2 regions of the Pedococcus aerophilus genome follow, and region 2 is predicted to be linked to the other one. Evidence: predicted binding sites of a transcription regulator. Region 2 holds the regulator's gene; the other holds the start of a gene.
The links. The regulator LexA, encoded in region 2, represses DNA repair genes until DNA is damaged. The targets are predictions, from matches to a motif close to TCGAACANNTGTTCGA.

Region 1 (3,531 bases), 500 kb from region 2:
CGCCGACGCCGCCCGTAGCATTCGCGTCGTGACAGCCCAGCCGACCATCGGGGTCCTCGCCGTCCAGGGAGACGTGCGCGAGCACCTGCATGCCGTGCAGCAGGCGGGTGCCCAGGGCACCACCGTGCGCCGGCCGCGCGAGCTGGCCGAGGTGGACGCCCTCATCATCCCCGGCGGGGAGTCGACGACGATGGACAAGCTGGTCCGCGCCTTCGACCTCCACGGCCCGTTGCGGGAGCGGCTCGCCGCCGGCATGCCTGCCTACGGGTCGTGCGCCGGGATGATCATGCTGGCCGACCGCATCGCCGACGCCCGCCCTGACCAGCAGACGCTCGGCGGCCTCGACATCACGGTGCGGCGCAACGCGTTCGGGCGGCAGGTCGACTCCTTCGAGGAGGACATCCACTTCGCCGGCGTCGACGGCACCGTGCGTGCGATCTTCATCCGTGCGCCGTGGGTCGAGGAGGCCAGCGAGTCGGTCGAGGTGCTGGCCCGTGTGGAGGAAGGACCGGCCGCCGGTAGGATCGTCGCCGTTCGTCAAGGACCCCTGCTGGCCACCTCCTTCCACCCGGAGGTGAGTGGTGACCACCGGGTCCACGGACTGTTCGTCGAGATCGTGCGGAACTACCTGGTGGAGGGCAAGCAATGAGTGGCCACAGCAAATGGGCGACCACGAAGCACAAGAAGGCTGCCATCGATGCCAAGCGCGGCAAGCTCTTCGCCAAGCTGATCAAGAACATCGAGGTCGCGGCTCGTGGCGGTGGCGGTGACGTCACCGGCAACCCGACGCTCTACGACGCCATCCAGAAGGCCAAGAAGTCGTCGGTCCCCAACAACAACATCGACAACGCGGTCAAGCGCGGGTCCGGCGCGACGGCCGGTGGCTCCGACTGGGAGACCATCACCTACGAGGGCTACGCGCCCGGCGGTGTAGCGGTCCTCATCGAGTGCCTCACCGACAACCGCAACCGCGCAGCCGCGGAGGTCCGCACCGCGCTGACCCGCAACGGTGGCCAGCTCGCAGACCCCGGCTCGGTCTCCTACGTCTTCGACCGCAAGGGCGTCGTCGTGGTGCCCAAGGGCGACAAGACCGAGGACGACATCCTCGAGGTGGTCCTCGAGGCCGGCGCCGACGAGGTCAACGACCTCGGCGACAGCTACCAGATCATCTCCGAGGCGACCGACTTCGTGGCCGTGCGGAAGGCGATCCAGGACGCCGGGATCGACTACGACTCCGCAGAGGCCTCCTGGGTGCCGAACCTCCAGGTGCCCCTCGACGCCGACGGCGCCCGCAAGATGATCCGCGTCATCGAGGCCCTCGAGGACTCCGACGACGTCCAGGACGTCTTCGCCAACGGCGACATCAGCGACGAGGTCCTCGCCGAGCTCGACGACGACGAGGACTGACCCCTCGGGCGGCCCTGCCCCTGCCGCGACCGATCGACACGGACGCCCTGTCTCCCCGCGTGTTGCTGCGGGGGAGGCGGGGCGTCCGGCGTGTAGCGTTCACCCGAACACGTGTTCGGACGACCAGCGACGCGAACGTCGCACCAGAGGGAGCAGTGGAGTGCGCGTACTCGGTGTCGACCCCGGCCTCACGCGGTGTGGTCTCGGGGTCGTCGACAGTGGCCGCGGCAACCGGCTCACCATGGTCGCCGTCGGTGTCGTGCGGACCCCCGGCGATCGCGACACGGGGGAGCGCCTGGTCTACCTCCAGGACCAGATGGACGCCTGGCTGGACCGGTTCCAGCCCGATGCCATCGCCCTCGAGCGCGTGTACGCCGCGGACCACGTCCCGACCGTGATGACGACGGCCCAGGCGTCGGCCCTCGCGCTCGTCGCCGCCGCCCGTCGCGGCCTGCCGCTCACCACGCACACCCCGACCGAGGTCAAGGCCGCCGTGACCGGCTCGGGCCGGGCCGACAAGGCCCAGGTGACCGCGATGGTGACCCGGATCCTCGAGCTCGAGGTCGCGCCCAAGCCGGCCGACGCCGCCGACGCCCTCGCGCTGGCCATCTGCCACCACTGGCGCGGGGGTGGTGACCATCGGCTCGCCCTGGCCGCCGCGTCCGAGCGTGCCCGCCTCAAGGCCGTCGCCGCGCGCGCAGCCGAGTCCGCGCCGCGGGGCCGGGCCACGAGCAGGGCGGTGGCCCGGTGATCGCCTCGGTCCGCGGCACGGTGCAGCACATCGGCCTCGACCGCGTGGTCGTCGAGGTCGGTGGGGTGGGGATGCTCCTGCACACCACTCCTGCCACGGCGTCGGCCCAGCACCTCGGCCACGAGGCGACCCTCGCGACGACCCTCGTGGTCCGCGAGGACTCCCTCACCCTCTACGGCTTCGGCTCGGACGACGAGCGCGACATCTTCGAGCAGGTCCAGACCGTCTCCGGCGTGGGGCCGCGCCTCGCCCTGGCGATGCTGTCGGTGCTGGCCCCCGACCGCCTGCGCGCAGCGGTCACGGGATCGGACCTGGCCACCCTCACCAAGGTGCCCGGCATCGGCAAGAAGGGCGCCGAGCGCATCGTCCTCGAGCTCCGCGACAAGATCGGTATGGCGTCCGCTCCCGCGGGCGCGACGCCCGCCGCCCCGGCGGCCTCGGGTCCCTCCTGGCGCGACCAGGTCACCGAGGCGCTCACGGGTCTCGGCTACTCGGCCAAGCAGGCCGAGGACGCCGTGTCCTCGGTGGCGGCCTCGGCCCCGGTGGAGGCCGACGTCTCCGAGATGCTGCGCGCCGCGCTCCGCGAGCTGGGGCGCTAGCCGTGGCAGACGGCTTCTCCTCCGAGATGTACGAGGACTCCTCGCTCGACGCGACCGCCCGGATCGTCAACCCGGTCGGCGACACCGACGAGCGCACCGTCGAGATGGCGCTGCGGCCCCGACGCCTCAGCGAGTTCACCGGCCAGACCCGGGTGCGCGACCAGCTGTCCCTCGTCCTCGAGGCAGCCCGCCGACGCGGCACGCCTCCGGACCACGTCCTGCTCTCCGGCCCGCCCGGGCTCGGCAAGACGACGCTGGCCATGCTCATCGGCACCGAGCTCGAGCGCCCGATCCGCATCACCAGCGGCCCGGCCATCCAGCACGCCGGCGACCTGGCCGCGGTGCTGTCATCCCTCACCGAGGGGGAGGTGCTCTTCCTCGACGAGATCCACCGGATGTCCCGGTCGGCCGAGGAGATGCTCTACCTCGCGATGGAGGACTTCCGTGTCGACGTCATCGTCGGCAAGGGCCCCGGGGCCACGGCGATCCCGCTCGAGCTGCCGCCGTTCACCGTGGTGGGGGCGACGACCCGTGCCGGCCTGCTCCCGGCGCCGCTGCGCGACCGGTTCGGCTTCACCGGCCACCTCGACTTCTACGCCACCGACGACCTCGAGGCGATCCTGCACCGCTCGGCCAGGCTGCTCGAGGTGTCTGCCGACGCGCGAGGGATCGAGGAGATCGCCCGCCGGTCCCGCGGTACGCCCCGGATCGCCAACCGGCTCCTCCGTCGGGTGCGCGACTGGGCCCAGGTGCACGGGCAGGACGTCGTCGACG
Region 2 (3,531 bases):
CCGCGTGGGCCAATGTCGGGGGCACCAAGGGGTACACGACCGTCGACCAGGTGGCCATCGACAAGGCCGGCAGCGGGGGTGCCTACAACCGCATGCGCGCGCAGCCGGCCGACACGACGATGCTCACGACCACCAAGGGTGTGAAGTACCGGATGAAGGGTGGCGTCGCCTACTACTCGACGACCCTGCCCATCACCGAGCTCTCTCCGCCGGTGCTGGTGGACCACGTCGCGCTGAAGAACGCCACCACGACCGGAGCCCTGCGGTACCGGCACATCAAGGCCGTCAGGGTGCTCCCGAACATCGTGATCGGGTCCTGAGAGCAGGAGTGCCGACTCGCTCGGCGGTCACGTCCCGCCGTGTCGGGCTCAGCCGGCGGCGGGGATGAGCAGCGTCTGACCGGCGTGCACGTCGGACCCGGCCAGGTCGTTGGCGATCTGGATCTGCGCGACGGCCTCGTTGATCGGCAGCTGCGGCAGCTGCGTCGCCGCGACCTCGGAGAGGGTCTGGCCGGCCTGCACCGTCGTGGAGTGGTCGATGACCACTGCCGACGCACCGCCCGACAGCAGGCTGATCGCCAGCACCACGCCGACGACCACGACGGTCATCGTGACGGCCAGGCGTCCGGCGCGGGTAAGCCGCAACGGGGCGGCGGGACGGATGACGACGTCCTCACCCGTGGGCACCGAGACGAGCTGCGGGCGCACCGGCCGAACCGGCATACGCACGGGTGCGGGGGCGATGTCCCAAGCAACTGCTGCACTCATCTGGTCCTCCGTGGTGGTCATCTGGTCGACGCTCTTCGAACGGTTGTACGAAGTGCCTCTTGGTTGATTTCTAGCACGCTTGTTCGAACCGAGCAAGACACGCCTCGAACACATGTTTGGTACTGGCGTTCGAACGCCATACGCTGTGTCCATGCCTCAAGCACATCAGAGGCCACTGACAGTCACCCCTGTCACACGACCCAGCAGTCATTGATCAGCACCGGCAGACGCCACCTGACCTGCGGAAACGAGGAACCGGCATGAGCGAGGACAACGTCAAGGAGCTCCCCGACCGCGATCGGGGCGACGGTCTCACCGTCCGCCAGCGACGGGTCCTCGAGGTCATCCGCAACTCGGTCGACCGCCGCGGGTACCCGCCGAGCCTGCGCGAGATCGGCGAGGCCGTGGGCCTCACCTCCCCGAGCTCGGTGGCCCACCAGCTCTCGACGTTGGAGCGCAAGGGCTTCCTGCGCCGCGACCCCAACCGCCCCCGGGCGATCGAGGTCGTCTCCCCCGACTCGACGGCCGACATGCGCGGCTACCGCGGCGGCGCGAGCGTCGAGGACGAGACCGCGGTGTTCGACGAGACGGGCATGAACGACCGTCGCCCGGAGGCCTCCTACGTCCCGGTCCTGGGGCGGATCGCCGCCGGTGTGCCGATCCTCGCCGAGGAGACCGTCGAGGACGTCTTCCCGCTGCCGCGCCAGATCGTCGGCGAGGGACAGCTCTTCCTCCTGCAGGTCGTCGGTGAGTCGATGATCGACGCCGCGATCTGCGACGGCGACTGGGTCGTCGTGCGCCAGCAGCCGACCGCCGACAACGGCGACATCGTCGCGGCCATGCTCGACAACGAGGCGACGGTCAAGACGTTCAAGCGCAAGGACGGCAAGGTGTGGCTGATGCCGCACAACGACGCGTTCGAGCCCATCGACGGCGACCACGCGACGATCCTGGGCAAGGTCACCGCGGTCCTGCGCCGCGTCTGAGACCTTCCCACCCCGATCTCCCTCGGAGGTCGCCACGGACCGACCCCCGTGGCGACCTCCGAGTGGTTCTCACCGCACTCCGTGCGTGACACCCACCTCCGACGGGCTCCGAGTGGTTGGTCCGGCGCGGCAGTGGGTACGTTCGACACGAAAGGTGCGGCCCGGGGCAGTTCGGGCGGCCCGGCACCACGACAGCGAGGTTCGACGATGGCCAAGCACGACGAAGGCGACTACTCCGAGGCAGACCTGAGGGTCAAGGGCCAGAAGGACCACGCAGCAGGACCCACGGCGGTGGCGGTCTCGATGAAGCGGGCCATCGACCACATGGGGATCAAGCGCACCGCGCAGACCCTGCTCAAGCTCAACCAGGCCGAGGGCTTCGACTGCATGAGCTGCGCCTGGCCGGACCCCGACGTGGGCCACCGCCACGCGGCCGAGTTCTGCGAGAACGGCGCGAAGGCCGTGGCCGAGGAGGCCACCCGCGACCGGGCCACCCCCGAGTTCTTCGCCGAGCACAGCATCGCCGAGCTCGACACCCGCTCCGAGTACTGGCTCGGCCAGCAGGGCCGGATCACCCACCCGATGGTCAAGCGCCCCGGCGCCACGCACTACGAGCCCATCGAGTGGGACGAGGCCTTCGAGCTCATCGCCGCCGAGCTGCGCTCCCTGGCCAGCCCGGACGAGGCGACCTTCTACACCTCGGGTCGCACCTCCAACGAGGCCGCCTTCGCCTACCAGCTGTTCGTGCGTGCCTTCGGCACGAACAACCTGCCCGACTGCTCGAACATGTGCCACGAGTCCACGAGCATCGCGCTGCAGGAGTCGATCGGCATCGGCAAGGCCAGCGTCACCCTGGACGACGTCCACACCGCCTCGGTCATCGTCATCGCCGGGCAGAACCCCGGCACCAACCACCCGCGCATGCTCTCCGCCCTGGAGATCGCCAAGGAGAACGGCGCGAAGATCATCTCGATCAACCCGCTGCGCGAGGCCGGGCTGGTGCGGTTCAAGAACCCCCAGAAGCCCAGCGGCGTCATCGGGCACGGGACCGCCCTGTCCGACCTGCACCTGCCGGTCAAGGTCAACGGTGACCTGGCCCTCTTCCAGGCCATCGGCTCGCTGCTGGTCGAGTGGGACGCGCTGGACCACGAGTTCATCGACACCTACTCCACCGGGTTCGACCAGTGGCGCGAGCACGTCTCGGCGGTCGACTGGGACCACGTCATCGAGGTGACCGGCCTGTCGCGCGAGCTCATCACCGAGGCGGCGCAGATGCTCCGCGGCTCGACCCGCACGGTCTACTGCTGGGCGATGGGCCTGACGCAGCACCGCAACGGTGTCGCGACCATCAAGGAGGTCGTCAACCTCGCCCTGGCCCAGGGCAACATCGGGCGCGAGGGCGCCGGGCTGCTGCCCGTCCGTGGCCACTCCAACGTGCAGGGCGACCGCACGATGGGGATCTGGGAGCGCCCGCCGGCACACTTCCTCGACGCGCTCCAGAAGGAGTTCGGCTTCGACCCGCCGCGTGAGCACGGCCTCGACGTCGTCGACTCGCTGCGCGCGATGCGCGACGGCAAGGTCCAGTTCTTCATGGCCCTCGGCGGCAACTTCGTCCAGGCCGTGTCCGACACCGACACCGCAGTGGCTGCCATGCGCAAGCTCCGGCTCACCGTGCAGGTGTCGACCAAGGTCAATCGCTCCCACCTCGTCTGTGGCGAGACCGCGCTGATCCTGCCGACCAAGGGCCGCACCGAGAAGGACGTCCAGGCCAGCGGCGA

Region 1: ruvC (crossover junction endodeoxyribonuclease RuvC) is a predicted target of LexA. The motif match lies at 1,511-1,526, and genes of this name have one in related genera.

What each region holds. Positions count from the first base shown of each region.
Region 1 is NZ_BAAARN010000001.1:374,644-378,174, reverse strand. It holds gene pdxT (pyridoxal 5'-phosphate synthase glutaminase subunit PdxT) at 20-649, shown strand; gene ABD286_RS01750 (YebC/PmpR family DNA-binding transcriptional regulator) at 646-1,407, shown strand; gene ruvC (crossover junction endodeoxyribonuclease RuvC) at 1,568-2,158, shown strand; gene ruvA (Holliday junction branch migration protein RuvA) at 2,155-2,757, shown strand; gene ruvB (Holliday junction branch migration DNA helicase RuvB) at 2,784-3,531, shown strand, end outside.
Region 2 is NZ_BAAARN010000001.1:876,931-880,461, forward strand. It holds gene ABD286_RS04030 (CHAP domain-containing protein) at 1-320, shown strand, start outside; gene ABD286_RS04035 (LysM peptidoglycan-binding domain-containing protein) at 369-788, opposite strand; gene lexA (transcriptional repressor LexA) at 1,028-1,753, shown strand; gene ABD286_RS04045 (FdhF/YdeP family oxidoreductase) at 1,961-3,531, shown strand, end outside.